DNA from 2 places in the Priestia sp. J2 genome. Region 2 is predicted to be linked to the other one. Evidence: a T-box and tRNA genes for the amino acid it is inferred to sense, from the RefSeq annotation. Region 2 holds a T-box; the other holds one or more tRNA genes.

Region 1 (7,241 bases), 1.5 Mb from region 2:
GCAGCACAGATAGTGTATCTCTACTAAATAAAAAAATGGCGTTAAAATTATTGAGGTGATGTGCGTGTATATATGGTTTTATGATCATTTTGTTAATACCATCTTATTTCCGCTTACTTGTATCATCCTAGTGTGCCTGTCATTAGGACTGTATGCATACTTTAAATTAAAAAAAATGAAAAATTGATACTAGACGGCTATTTTTCTCATTCAAAATAAGAAAGATACAACAAGATAGAAAGCAACTGTTATTCCCGCTGCAATTAAAGCTGGCTTTAATTTATATTTGGCATATTCAATAACAGATAAATCTAATATTTTGGCGATGGTATTCGTATCATCGCTTAAAGGTGAAGAAAACGCTCCAAAGGAACCGCTCGCAAACACCGCACCGATAATTAACGGCAAAGAAAGATCTGCAGAACTTGCAAGCGATACGCCAAGCGGCATTAAAATCCCCCACGTTCCCCAAGCAGATCCGATAAAGTAAGAAATAGCGGCTCCAAAGATAAACATGAACGGAGTGACAAACATTTGAGGAATCCACTTAGAATGTGCCGTCACGAAATTTGAAAAACCTAAGTCTTCTGTCACAGCGGATAATCCCCATACTACCGATAACAACAAAATAACGGACATCAAGTCATTGCCTCCTGTGATAAAACCATTAAGCAAATTCTGTAATGTAAAGCGCTGAAACAAGAAAAAAATGAGGGTAATTAACGTAGTCATAATTAAAGCTACTACCATCGCTTCTAACACGTCTGCTTTAATAAATGCTTCAAAAAAGGTGTGACTCTTACGATGTCCACTCCACCATGTTAAAAGTAAGGTAAGTGAAATCACAACAAGTAAAGGTACTAACAAATTCCAAGGCTTAGAAGGCAAATCCTTCGATACGCAAGGATGACAATCATGCCAATCTTTTTCGTCTTCTTCCTCGAGCTTCATAGGAGCCGTAGACGTTGAATGATGAAAAAAGCTGAAATAAATCCCTACTAAAATAATCACAATCGAAAAGAAATTATAAGGAATGCTTTGAATAAACAAAGAATAAGCGTCTTGTTTTATGCCTTGATGATCAATTGCCATTTGAATGATTGAGACCATATATCCCACAAATGCCGTTGCCACGGGAATTAAGACGATAACAGGAGTAGCAGTTGTTTCAATAACAAACCCTAGCTCTGCTGTCGTCATTTTCACTTTTTTCAGCAGCGCTCTCATAATGGGCGCGATCGTCACAAAACGAAAGGTGGGAGCACTGAATGTTCCAATGGTTGAAACATAGGTTAAAATAAGAGCTTTTTTTCTTGTATCAATTCTTTCTGCAGCTGTTTCCACAAAACCTTTAACTCCTCCAGCCATCTTAATCATTCCGATAAGCCCTGAAAACGCGTATAAAAAGACAACGATTTCTATATTACTTTTATTTCTAAGAGCTTGTACAACGTAGTGAAGTAACTTTTCAACACCTCCGACAATCGAATGATCAATCAAATAAGCGCCTACTAATAAGCCTAAAAACAACCCTGGCAGCACTTGTTTGGTGAAAATAGCTATTGGAATAACAATTAAAAACGGTATAATTGAAAACCAACTAGATTCCATAGGACTCTCCCCTATCTTAAAAACCATATTAGACGTCTTCACGTATCGTTCATTAGCTTTTAATGTAACCCCAATAATATGTGTATATTCATGAAAGCAATACGTATAAGCAGCACTGATTGAATAAACTATTTCTAATTAAAAACAGCATAGTAAAAATCTTTATTTCTACAACAAAAAAAGCAGTTTGCACATGCAAACTGCTTTTGAAAAGAAGCGGAAGACGAGGTTCGAACTCGCGACCCCCACCTTGGCAAGGTGGTGTTCTACCACTGAACTACTTCCGCGCAATATATAAAAGTAAAGATGCGGGTGAAGGGACTTGAACCCCCACGTCATAAGACACTAGATCCTAAGTCTAGCGCGTCTGCCAATTCCGCCACACCCGCGTGTGAATTGAAAAATAACTCCAAAATGGCAGGGGCAGTAGGAATCGAACCCACACTGACGGTTTTGGAGACCGTAGTTCTACCTTTAAACTATGCCCCTAGAAATGATTTCTTCAAAAGAACCTCGTTTATTGACGACGCTATATTATAATAAAACATATATGGAATTTCGTCAATAGGTCTTTTTATGAATCATGACTAGTACTGGCGACTTCAAAAAAACTGTGAGGCATATCACAGCTTTTCACACTTCCCACCACCAGTTGCAGCACCTTTTATCCTCTACCATTTATTTTTATAAGCTTTCTGCAAAAGCACTTTTTCAGGAAAAGTGCAGAACTATACAAAATGTCTCCAAAATCGCGTGAAGACTGAAAGAATATGGAGGAGTGCAGATTTTACAGGAGGCACGTTTTTTTGAGAATCCGTATTAAAACCCACAGGTTCCCCCTCATTTCCCACAAGCGTACTGTGAGAAATTTTAGTTTCAATAGCCCCTGTTAGCTCGGCTGCAAATTCGTCACTATCTATCATAACCATAGATTCAGTATTTAAAAATACAGAACGTGAATCTAAGTTAAAAGAACCAACTGCGCTCAAACGCTGGTCGTAAACAACGGATTTCCCGTGAATGGAATAAGGCTGTTGATATTCATAAAGCTTTGAAGCCGCTTTTATGACGCGGTTTTTCACTCCTAAGTATGCAGAAAAAGCCATAGCATTCGGAGTGGACGTAATAGAATTCGTTAAAATAATTCTTTGCACTTTAGATTTTACTGACTTATCTATATACTGTTCCATCTCTTTTGTTGGTACAATATAAGGACTTTGAACGACAATGGATTTTTCAGCTTGCTCAGAAAGCTTAATAAACGTTTTCCATATAAAAGGGCTTTTATTCATTCTTTGAATAGGATTTGCAATAAAAGAAACCTTTCTTGTAGGCATCGTTGATTCTCTCCATACAATATAAGGATGGACAAAGGGTTCGTTTGCTTTTTTGGCCTCTTCGTATTGATCTATTAACAATTTCTTTCCTGAAAGGCCACGAAATTGTTTAGTTTTCTTGAGCTTCGGAAAAGCTTTGCGCGTATACGGGTGGTTCCATAATTTCTCTACATACTTCTCCATTGAGAGAATGACACTATTACTTTCTTGCTTTGTATTATAAATCAGCACATCACGGTCATAGACAAAATTTTTATCCGGTTGACTGGCCAAGTATTTATCTCCGATATTTCGTCCTCCACTAATACCTAATTGGCCATCGACTACTATTATTTTATCGTGAAGACGGTTATGCCATGTCCAAGGTTTAAGAATAGTAAAGGGCTCATAGTACTTTAATTCAATATTATTGTGGAAAGCTAGAGCATAAAGAACATTTTTTCTCTTGCCTTTTAGCCCATGAGAGATCCCGTCTAACAGCACTCGAATACGTATACCTCGGTCCGCAGCTTCGAATAAAGCACCCATAAGTAAATCCGACGAACGACCTTTGCCGATGGAAAAGTACGCAATATCGATTGTATGCCTCGCTTCTTGAATCATCTGCATCCGAACAAGCCCTGAAAAATAACCGTTTTCCAAAAGCATAACACGGTCTGTGGATTCTTTCTTTCCGTAAAAATTCTCAGTATTCATTACTTTTAAGTCTTTTCCCTTGTGCAAAGGGACATAAAACAGTACCACTGCAGTTACGAATACATATATGAAGTACAATACGACAATCATTATTAGTATATTTATTAGCATGTTTCCTGTCACAATCCCTTTCCATTCTTATCGTTCTGTTTTTATTAGGATTCTTACTTTTTTAACTTCTATACCTTTTAAAATAAGAATGGAACGATGGATTATTTGTTACACTACTGTTGATTTCCGTGCAAGCCTTCGCTTCCGCTCCTGCAGGGTCTCACCTATTCTGTTTTCCCTATAGGAGCCTTCGCCTTGCCCTCCAAACAACTGCTAAAAGCCATTATATACACGAAACCTACATTCACTCTGCCAATAAAAAAAAGCAGAAGTTCATTATCTTCTGCTTTTGCAATTTATACTCTATTGTGAACCTGCTGTAAGTCTAAGTAAAACAGCTACTCTTTTATTGATTAAGGTCGTTTTCCATATCTTTTATGTCTTGCTGAAACTCAGTTAAACGCTGACGCTGTGTTTCAGAAGCATTTTCAAGCGCATTTTCGATTTGCTGAGAGGCTTCGTTCACTTCACCTATCGCTTGCTTCGCTTCATGTCCATACGATGCATCATTTTTAGCTTCATTTGCCTGTTCATATGCATCTACTGCTTCTTTATGCCCCTGCTGTGCTGCTTGAAATGATTGTTGTTTATCTTTGTTATATGGGAATTTTTTCATCATAGTGCTCCTTTCCATTTGTTCACTCTATAGTGTGGCATTTTTCCACTTATTCATACGACGTTTCGATAGGTTGAAGCTGCGTAAATATTCCGCATAACAAATTCCTTTATTATTTAAGAGCGTCCAATGATATCTTTTATCCCTTGAAATACTTTCTATATTTTACATAAATGTATAATCACTTTCTTTAGCGGACATCATACGAATAGCCTATTTGAACGTCAAAATATATTGGGGTTGACTGCATGCACTTGTTTCTTTCCTTTTTGATCATTTGTGCAGGGATTATATGGATGGAAATAAAAAGATTACCTCAACACTCTCATAAAAAAGAACGGAAAATTTTTATTGTATTCATGACAATCAGTATCATGATCGCTCTTGCAAAAATCTTTCGGCTGCCTCTACCGAACCCTTCTGATTGGGTAGAAGCAATGTTTCAGCCTTTAAGTCACTTATTATTCCGTTGGATCACTTAATTCGTGTATATGGCAAAAGGATGTGCTCATTTTGCTTAATGAAATCAATATTTCGGCTGCGCAATTTCGCAAGCTAGTAACTTTATATAGCATCGGAAGCACAATTATTGTTGTGCCTGCTGCTATTACGGCTGATGCTCATCAAGACGCCTGGATTGCAGCACTTTTCGGTGTAGCATCAGGAATTGGCTTAGTTTTGCTTTTTACCTCACTAGGAAAAATGTTTCCAACGCTTACGCTGATGGAAATGAACGAAAAAATTTTAGGTAAACTGTTTGGAAAGATTGTTTCTGCTGTTTTTGTATTATCCAATTTGTTTATCAGCAGTCAAGTTCTTTACTATGTAGGGAATTTTCTCACTACACAAATTCTTCCCTACACGCCGCTTACAGCCATCCACATTGCGTTTATGAGTGTGGTTATCGTAGGAGTACGCCTAGGAATAGAAGTTATTGCACGAAGTGCCGAGATTTTATTCCCTTGGTTTGTCGGATTGTTCGGACTTCTGATTTTGTCTATGATTCCGCAAATTAAAATAGAGCATATTCAGCCTGTGTTCGAAATACATCCAAAAGCTTTTATTCGGGCTGTTTTAACGTTTTTAAGCATGAGTTCTTTGACTTATACGATTCTGCTTATGATTTTCCCTTCCCATACACCAGACACAAAAAAGTCCACTCAATCTTTTTATATAGGGAATATAGCCGGTGGACTAGTGATGGTTACGTTAATCTTACTCGGAATTTTAGTGCTTGGTCCTTATTACTCCCAAATCACCATGTTTCCAAGCTATGAATTAGGAAGAAGAATTGATGTAGGAAACTTTCTTCAAGGAATTGAAGTAGTCATTGCTATTTTGTGGTTTATTACTCTCTTTTTTAAGCTTTGCATTTACTTTTACGCTACTCTTTTGGGGTTTGCCAATGTATTTCATATAAAGGACTACAAGCTATTTTCTTTTCCAGTCGCACTCATCATGATTACACTTTCCCTTATTGTGTATCCAAGCGTTTCTTATCAAAAAGATTGGGATACAAAAACGTGGATTCCCTACAGCTTACTTGTAGGCATCTTATATCCGCTTTTCCTTTTAATTGCAGGATTTATTCAAAACAAAAAGCAGCATTCTTCTAACAGCGACTAAAAAATCAAAAACCTTTAATAGAGAATGCACCTTCAGTATAAGTAGTTATTTTTCTGGAAAATATAACATTAATTATTCATGTATAGGAGCTAGTCTATGCTAGGGGTATTCGGGTTACTTATTGTTTGCACGCTCGTCATTTGGTTTGAAGTACCTAACTTACGGCAAAAAAAAGCGAAGAAAGAATTATGGCTATTCTACACAGTTCTTGTAATTGGAACGTCCGTAAGCATCTGTAAAGCACTGGGTTTGTATGTTCCAAATCCTTCTGATTTATCAGCTGCTATCTTTAGACCAATCAGCATATTTTTACTTCATTTATTATCTTAATACGTAAGACGAGGAAGTGAATACCGTGAAACCTGTAGTTAAAATTTCAACGATTCAATTTCGCATGCTCGTCATGCTTTATACAATTGGAAGCACAATTGTTATTGCTCCAGCGGCTATGACTGTTGATTCTAAGCAAACCGCTTGGATTCCGGCTATCCTTGGAGTAGCATGCGGATTTGTATTAGTGAAAGTATATATAGCTCTCGGACTTTTATTTAAAGATAAAAATCTGGTAGAAATCAATGATGTAGTATTTGGAAAATATCTAGGAAAAGGTGTATCTTGTTTATTTGTCCTATCTACTGTCATAACGTGCAGCCGCATTGTATACTACGTCGGAAGTTTTTTAAATACCCATATTATGATGGAAACGCCGCTGCTTGCTATTCACATTATTTTTATGCTTGTGGTTGTTTTCGGGGCAAGACTCGGGCTAGAAACAATTGCACGCTGCTGTGAAATCTTTTTCCCGTGGTTTGTTGGCCTTCTCGGGATTTTTATTTTTTCACTAACTCCTCAAATGAAACTTGAAAATCTTATGCCTTTAATGGACATTCACTTAAAGCCGCTGACTCATTCGGTTCTTATCTTTCTTAGCATTACTTATTTTACTTTTGCTCCTTTGATGATGATTTTCCCCCTTCATTTAAGAAAACCTGAAAAAGGAGCTAAAGCTTTAATGAGCGGCAGCCTGCTAGGTGGATTTATTATGGTAATTGTTATTTTTTCTTGTATAATCGTTATTGGTTCTTATCATTCTTCAACTACCATGTTTCCCGTATATGAAATGGCTAAGCGAATTGAGGTGGGAAATTTTTTGCAAGGAATCGAGGTAATTATTGCCATTATATGGTTTCTTACTCTTTTCTTTAAAGTTTCTCTTTATTTTCATGCTTCCATCGCTGGACTTT
Region 2 (7,241 bases):
TGCCTACAAGCGTTAATAACTCGACTGCACGTTTTTTCGCTTCCGCTTTAGATACTTTGGAATGCTTGATTACGACTTCACCAATTTGAGCTCCAACTTTCATTGTTGGATTTAAAGAAGTCATCGGATCTTGGAAAATCATACCGATATCCTTACCGCGAATAGCTTCCATTTCTTTATCCGTTTTCTTTGCTAAATCAATGCCGTCAAACAGCATTTCACCGCTTTTAATTCGGCCAGGAGGCATCGGGATAAGGCGCATGATTGTTTGTGAAGTTACACTTTTACCAGATCCTGACTCACCAACAATTGCTAGCGTTTCACCTTTATTTAAGTGGAAGTTAACGCCGCGAACAGCTTGAACTTCTCCGCCATATGTTTTAAATGATACAGCTAAATTTTTTACTTCTAATAAACGTGACATATGAGTTCACTTCCTTACTTACGTAGTTTTGGATCTAACGCATCTCGTAATCCATCACCAATTACGTTGAACGCTAAGATTGTTAAACAGATAAACAAACCTGGGAAAAATAAGCGCCAAGGATAGTATTCCAAAGCAGGTAAGCCTTCTGAAGCCATTGTTCCCCAGCTTGCAAGCGGTGCCGGAACGCCTAGTCCCAAGTAGCTTAAAAATGCTTCTGTAAAGATTGCTGAAGGAATCGTTAGTGTCATTGTTACTAAAATTGGACCTGTTGCATTCGGAATAAGATGTTTAAATAAAATACGCTTTGTTGTTGCTCCTAATGTTTGTGAAGCCATTACGTACTCTTGGTTTTTCAACTGCAATACTTGTCCACGTACAATACGGGCCATGTTAATCCAGCCGGTAATGGTCATCGCCAAGATCATCGTGCCTAACCCTTGGCCAAGCATAACCATTAAAATAATAACCAGTAAAAGGTAAGGAACACCATATAAGATATCCGCAACACGCATCATTGTTTCATCCGTACGGCCGCCGCGGTATCCAGAGATGCTTCCCCAAACTACGCCGATGAATAAATCAATTAAAGCTGCTGCTAACCCGATAAATAATGAAATACGAGCGCCTTCCCACGTACGAGCAAACACATCGCGCCCTAATTCATCTGTGCCGAACCAGTGCTCAGAAGATGGTGCCTGATTGGCATTCAATAAATCATTGGTTGCATAATCGTATTTCACCATCAATGGACCAAATATCGCCATAAAAACAAGGAGAACCATTAGTACTACACCAAACATAGCAAGCTTATTTTTGCGAAAACGAATAAAAACATCTTGCCAGAACGAAAGACTCGGTTTTTCAATCTTTTCTGCTTGAGCATGGTCAATCCCTGCTGTTTCAAACATTTCTTTAGGAATTTTCGGAAGTTGCTGCATAGTTACTCTCCTTTCTTAGCACCTGTAAGTTTAATTCGAGGATCAATAAAGCCGTATGCAATATCTACAAGCAGGATACATACAAGTAGTAAAATACTGTAGAACACCGTTACGCCCATAATCGTTGTATAATCTCGGTTTGAGATACTGAGTACAAAGTGTGAACCTAATCCAGGGATACCAAATATTTTTTCAATAACAAAGCTACCCGTTAAAATCCCTGCTACTAAAGGTCCCATATAGGATACGACTGGAAGCATCGCATTTCGCATGGCGTGCTTAACTGTAATAACGCCTCTGCTTAAACCTTTTGCTTTCGCTGTACGAATATAATCATTGCTTAATACTTCAAGCATACTCGACCGAGTTAATCGTGCGATAAACGCCATAGGGGTTGAAGCAAGCGCGAGAGCTGGTAACACCGTGTGTGCCCAAGATTCCCAGCGTGCAACCGGAAAAATTTGTAGTTTCATAGCCAGAACGTATTGTAATACCGCTGCCATGATAAAACTTGGAACTGAGATTCCTAGAACTGCAATAACCATCGCCGTGTAATCTTGCCATTTATTATGTTTTAAAGCAGCAATAACACCTAGTACTACGCCAATAGCAATTGCTATTAAAATAGCTTCCATCCCTAGCATGAATGAAACAGGGAATCCGCCGTTAATCAAATCATTTACCGTTTGGCCTTTATATTTGAAAGATGGACCAAAATCCCACTTTAAAATTGATGTTAAGTAATCAAAGTACTGATGGTACCAAGGCTGATCTAAACCGTAATACTGATTTAGATTTTTTTGAATTTCAGGGGGAAGCTGCTTTTCTGATGTGAATGGACCTCCTGGAACAGCACGCATTAAGAAAAAGGTCGCTGTTACGATCAGCCATAATGATAGAAACATATAAATAAGTCGTTTTCCTATATATTTGAACACCCTGACACACCTCCATATTTTTACAAAATTCGCGCACAAGAAAGAAAAGTATATGGAGCACCAGGCCCCATATACCCTTTGTCATAATTGATGTTACTTACTCAAAATGAGCCCACTTAATCTGAATGTCTCCAAGACCAGACATCACAACATCTTTCAGCTGCTTGTCTTGTACCCAAGCATTTGTGTAGAAGTAGATTGGTGCCACTGGCATTTCATCCATGAAGATACCTTCTGCTTTTTTCAACATTGCCTGACGTTTTTTAGGATCTGTTTCTTTTTGAGAGTCAATTAATAACTTTTTATATTCTGGATTTTCCCAGTTTGTATCATTATTTCCGCCTTTTTTGTCACGGAATAACTCTAGGAAGTTGATTGGATCGTTAAAGTCTCCTAACCAGCCCATACGCCCAACTTGATAATCTCCTTGGTGTAACTTTTCAATGTAAACAGCCCACTCAGAGTTGTCTAACTGTACTTTAATACCAAGGTTTTTCTTCCACATATCTTGAACAGCTTGTGCAATTTTTGCATGTTTTTCATCCGTGTTGTATGACACCTTAATTGCTGGTAGTTCTGAAGCATCTTTAAGGCCCATTTCTTTCAAGCCTTTTTCTAAATATTCTTTTGCTTTTTTCACATCATTGTCTTTGAAGTAGCCTTTTTTGTTATCTTCAAACATTGTTGGTGGTACAGCCGCCATCGCTGGAACTGAACCGTCTTTTGTAATTTGTTCTGTAATACCTTTACGATCAATTGCATAAGCTAATGCTTTACGAATGTTCACATTGTCTAAAGGTTTTTGTTCTGTATTAAACTTGTACCAGTAAGTACCTGCAATCTCTTGAATGTTTAATGAACCGTCTTTCTTTAATTCAGGAAGTGCATCAGCTGGTAATTGACCGGTAGGCATACCCGCCCAGTCTAATTCACCGTTTTTGAACATTGAAAGTTCAGTGTTGTTATCATTGATCATGTACATTTCAACTTTTTTAAGTTTTACAGCATCTTTATCCCAATAGTTTTCATTAGGAACTAACTCAATTTTGTCGTTATGTTTCCAAGTTTTAAGCTTGAAAGGACCGTTTGACGTATAGTTTTCGCCTGCATTTGTGTACCATTTTTCATTTGATTCAGCAATTTTCGTATTCACTGGGAAGTACGTATAGAAAGCTGTTAATTCTAAGAAATATGGCGTTGGGTTTTCTAATGTTACCTCAAGCGTTTTATCATCTGTTGCTTTAACGGCAACATCATCTAATGAACCTTTTCCTTCATTAGCAGCCTGTGCATTTTTAACATAGTATAATTGATATGCATATTGAGATTCGTTTTTAGGATCTAACGCCCATTTCCATGCATATTCGAAATCTTTTGCTGTTACAGGGTCACCATTTGACCATTTTGCATCGTCGCGAATCGTAAACGTATATTTAGTTTGATCATCGCTGACCTTTACATCTTTCGCCATGGCATTTTCAGGTTTTCCATCTTTACCAATACGAGTTAAACCTTCAAATGTTTGTAATAATACGTTTGATGACGTTGAATCATTAGCTAAGCCTGGGTTCAGTGAGAAAGGCTCAGTTTTAATGTTTACGCGAAGCTCTTGCTCTTTTTTCTTGTCGCCGCCATCACTGCTAGCATTTTCACTGCCACCAGATTCTTTGTTAAATCCACATGCAGCTAAAAACAAGCTCATTACAAGCAGCAAACTGAAAAGAATTGACAACCTTTTCTTCATTGCGTGTTACCCCCTATTAAATTTTGTTTGTGTGGCAACCATATTTTTTTGATATGCACTAATTTCTTAATCCTCTTTCAATACAAAATAATCAGTTATTTTTTCACGTAGTAGAGTGCTAAAGACCTCACTGCAAAATTATTCTTCTACCCTATGAAACTGTCATCAATTGTTTACATGCTGTAAATCCAATGTATGCGCTTAATATGTAGAAGACTCATTCATTACAAAATTCGCTAATTGAAACAAAACATTGGCTATTTTGTTTTTTCTGAAAAATTAAGAAATTGTAATACCTTTGTAAAAAATATGTTTGTTACGCCTATTATAAATATTTTAAAAATTTATTGCAATACTATTATTTAATGGTATTTTTTTGTCATGAGGGAAAAAACCTTATCTTATAAGGATTGTGCCTACTTGTCAGACGTCTAAAATCTTTTTTGTAGTATAGGTATTACAAAGGCATTAGAAATACTAAATAAAAGATTTTTACCAAATCCTCCACCAAATTTTCATTAAGAAATGCTTTAATTAAAAGGTTCTTGTCTTTTTTTGCCGAAGAAAAATTCCAGTAAATTGTCTTATAAACCTTTTTAGCGATAAGATGTTTAAATTCCTGCTTTTTCGCGTTATAATAATGAATAACTATATAATTAAAGCTGTGAAAAAGAGTAGTATGCAGAATTTTCATTTTTAGAGAGTTTGTGGCTGGTGAGAACAAACATTGAAACCTGCAGAATGGACTTTGGAGCTTTCAAGTGCAAAGCTTGAACGTTGATCTCAACGTTACATGAATAAAGATAGTTCACAATAATGTGTGCTAATTAGGGTGGCAACGCGGTCCATTCGCCCCTAGCTTATGCTAGGAGCGGATGGGCCTTTTTATGTTGTATACGTAAACTAGCATCATATATGTGCAGATGAAAGGAAGATTTGATGAAAACAATTTTTTCAGGTATTCAACCAAGCGGTACAATCACTTTAGGCAACTACATTGGAGCGATGAAGCAATTTGTTGAACTTCAACATGACTATAACTGTCATTTTTGTATTGTAGATCAGCATGCAATTACAGCGCCTCAAGACCGTTTAGCACTTCGTAAAAACATTCGCAGCCTTGCTGCTCTGTATGTAGCAGTAGGAATTGATCCAGCAAAATCAACTTTATTTATTCAATCAGAAGTGCCCGCCCACACGGAAGCAGGATGGATGTTACAGTGCGTAGCGTATATCGGTGAACTTGAGCGTATGACTCAGTTTAAAGATAAGTCCGCTGGAAAAGAAGCAGTATCAGCAGGATTATTAACTTATCCTCCACTAATGGCAGCTGATATTCTTTTATACAACACCGATTTGGTGCCAGTTGGTGAAGATCAAAAGCAGCATTTAGAATTAACGCGTGACTTAGCTGAGCGCTTTAACAAAAAATACAATGATATCTTCACTATTCCTGAAGTACGTATTCCAAAAGTGGGCGCACGCGTCATGTCTCTTCAAGATCCTACGAAAAAAATGAGCAAGTCCGATCCAAACCAAAAAGCTTTTATTACGCTCTTGGATGACGCTAAAACGATTGAAAAGAAAATCAAAAGTGCCGTAACGGATTCAGAAGGTATTGTTCGCTACGATAAAGAAAATAAGCCAGGTATTTCAAACTTATTAAGCATTTATTCAATCCTAGCAAATAAATCAATCGAAGACATTGAAGCAATGTACGAAGGCAAAGGTTATGGTGACTTTAAAGCTGACACAGCTAAAGTAGTAGCTGAAGCACTTGCTCCAATTCAAGAAAGATATTATGAATTAGTTGATTCTAGCGAGTTAGATGATATTTTAGATCAAGGTGCCGATAAAGCAAATGCAACGGCTAATAAAATGCTTCGCAAAATGCGAAACGCAATGGGAATTGGCCGTAAACGTTAAAAAAAAACGACTGCTATGCAGTCGTTTTTTTAATTCACTTTTGGCTCTTGTTCAATTTCCCAAAGTTTTTCAAAGAAAGGTTGTCCTTTTACTAAGCGCTCGCATAATAATTTATGTTTCGGTGACCACCCTGACTTCGTTTCATCGTATAGCTGATTCCATACGTCTTGAAACGGCATCTCTTGAATGTCTTCGTATTTCGTTGGATTCCACTCTGTGTACCAGTAGCGGATTTGAGCTGTATTTTTTGTTGTATGTAGCTGATCAAGTGCCATAAATAACAGCTGTTTTAGCTGACGTTCTTTACGTGTTAGCCCTCTCATCGTTTCAGGAGACGGCGAAAGAATATGATGCTCTTTTTTAGTTAGCTCGTCTTCACTGAACTTATATTCTAGCTCTTCTTGATCCGCAATCATCTCATAAACTAACTGTTCTTGTCTTGGAATTAAGCGGCTTTTTCGAATTGGGATATGATAGCCCATCGTATCAATTGCTAAAATATTCGTTCCATCTGTAACAATAAAACAATATTCAACCTGCGTGCGCTCATGATTTTTCCGAATGTATGCTTTCTGATAGACATCTTGTAGTAGTTGTTGAGGTAGCTCGGAAAGATCATTTTCAATGTAATGAAATAAAAGCGGATTTACTTTTAATAACGGTGCTTGATCGAGCAGTTCTACACAATCGTCTTTTCTCCACTCATGGAAATGACACACATTATAACCGTTTTCTTCGCCTTCAAACCAATTAACCCATACATCATGAAGATATAGCATAATTTACCCCTCACTTACTATCTGTTTGTTATCCATCAGTATAGGCAGAGAAAGGAATTTTTATTCCAAATGATGTTATTTTTCTAAAAATTAATTGTAAAATACCTTCGTTTTTGGCTATTATGCAAATGCACTTATTTCGAAGCTCAGACATAACGCCAGTGCTAATGATTGCTACAGGCTTCATGAACTATATCCACCCCTATAAGCAGAAAAAATCCGAGTTTCTTCTATAGTAATAGGTTTGTCAGGAGGTCTGACAAACCTAAAAAAATCTATCACACTTTTGTGATAGATTTTTAACGAAGAGATTTTGGATTTAAAGCATCTTTTAATCCTTCACCAATGAAGTTGATAGCCAGGATCGTAAATGTAATAGCTAAACCTGGCGGAACCCACATCCAAGGCTTATTCTGCAGCACATCTGATTCCCTTGCTTCTGTCAGCATATTCCCCCAGCTCGGCGTATCAGCCGGCACGCCAAAACCG

The links. The T-box of region 2 lies ahead of trpS (tryptophan--tRNA ligase). A T-box ahead of a tRNA ligase gene usually reads a tRNA of that ligase, here a tRNA-Trp.
Region 1: it encodes a tRNA-Trp, which carries the amino acid that the T-box ahead of trpS (tryptophan--tRNA ligase) is inferred to sense. The anticodon was not compared.

What each region holds. Positions count from the first base shown of each region.
Region 1 covers NZ_CP086208.1:2,190,465-2,197,705, reverse strand. The annotation lists gene LJY09_RS11060 (GerAB/ArcD/ProY family transporter) at 1-13, shown strand, start outside; gene LJY09_RS11055 (Na+/H+ antiporter NhaC family protein) at 211-1,611, opposite strand; tRNA gene LJY09_RS11050 (tRNA-Gly) at 1,827-1,898, opposite strand; tRNA gene LJY09_RS11045 (tRNA-Leu) at 1,919-2,000, opposite strand; tRNA gene LJY09_RS11040 (tRNA-Trp) at 2,027-2,100, opposite strand; gene LJY09_RS11035 (phospholipase D-like domain-containing protein) at 2,340-3,734, opposite strand; gene LJY09_RS11030 (hypothetical protein) at 4,102-4,371, opposite strand; gene LJY09_RS11025 (hypothetical protein) at 4,668-4,853, shown strand; gene LJY09_RS11020 (GerAB/ArcD/ProY family transporter) at 4,876-5,997, shown strand; gene LJY09_RS11015 (hypothetical protein) at 6,094-6,327, shown strand; gene LJY09_RS11010 (GerAB/ArcD/ProY family transporter) at 6,353-7,241, shown strand, end outside.
Region 2 covers NZ_CP086208.1:680,305-687,545, reverse strand. The annotation lists gene LJY09_RS03625 (ABC transporter ATP-binding protein) at 1-424, opposite strand, end outside; gene LJY09_RS03620 (ABC transporter permease) at 439-1,365, opposite strand; gene LJY09_RS03615 (ABC transporter permease) at 1,368-2,303, opposite strand; gene LJY09_RS03610 (peptide ABC transporter substrate-binding protein) at 2,401-4,047, opposite strand; T-box leader at 4,703-4,907, shown strand; gene trpS (tryptophan--tRNA ligase) at 4,984-5,973, shown strand; gene LJY09_RS03600 (YjbA family protein) at 6,003-6,752, opposite strand; gene LJY09_RS03595 (hypothetical protein) at 6,781-6,939, opposite strand; gene opp4C (oligopeptide ABC transporter permease) at 7,052-7,241, opposite strand, start outside.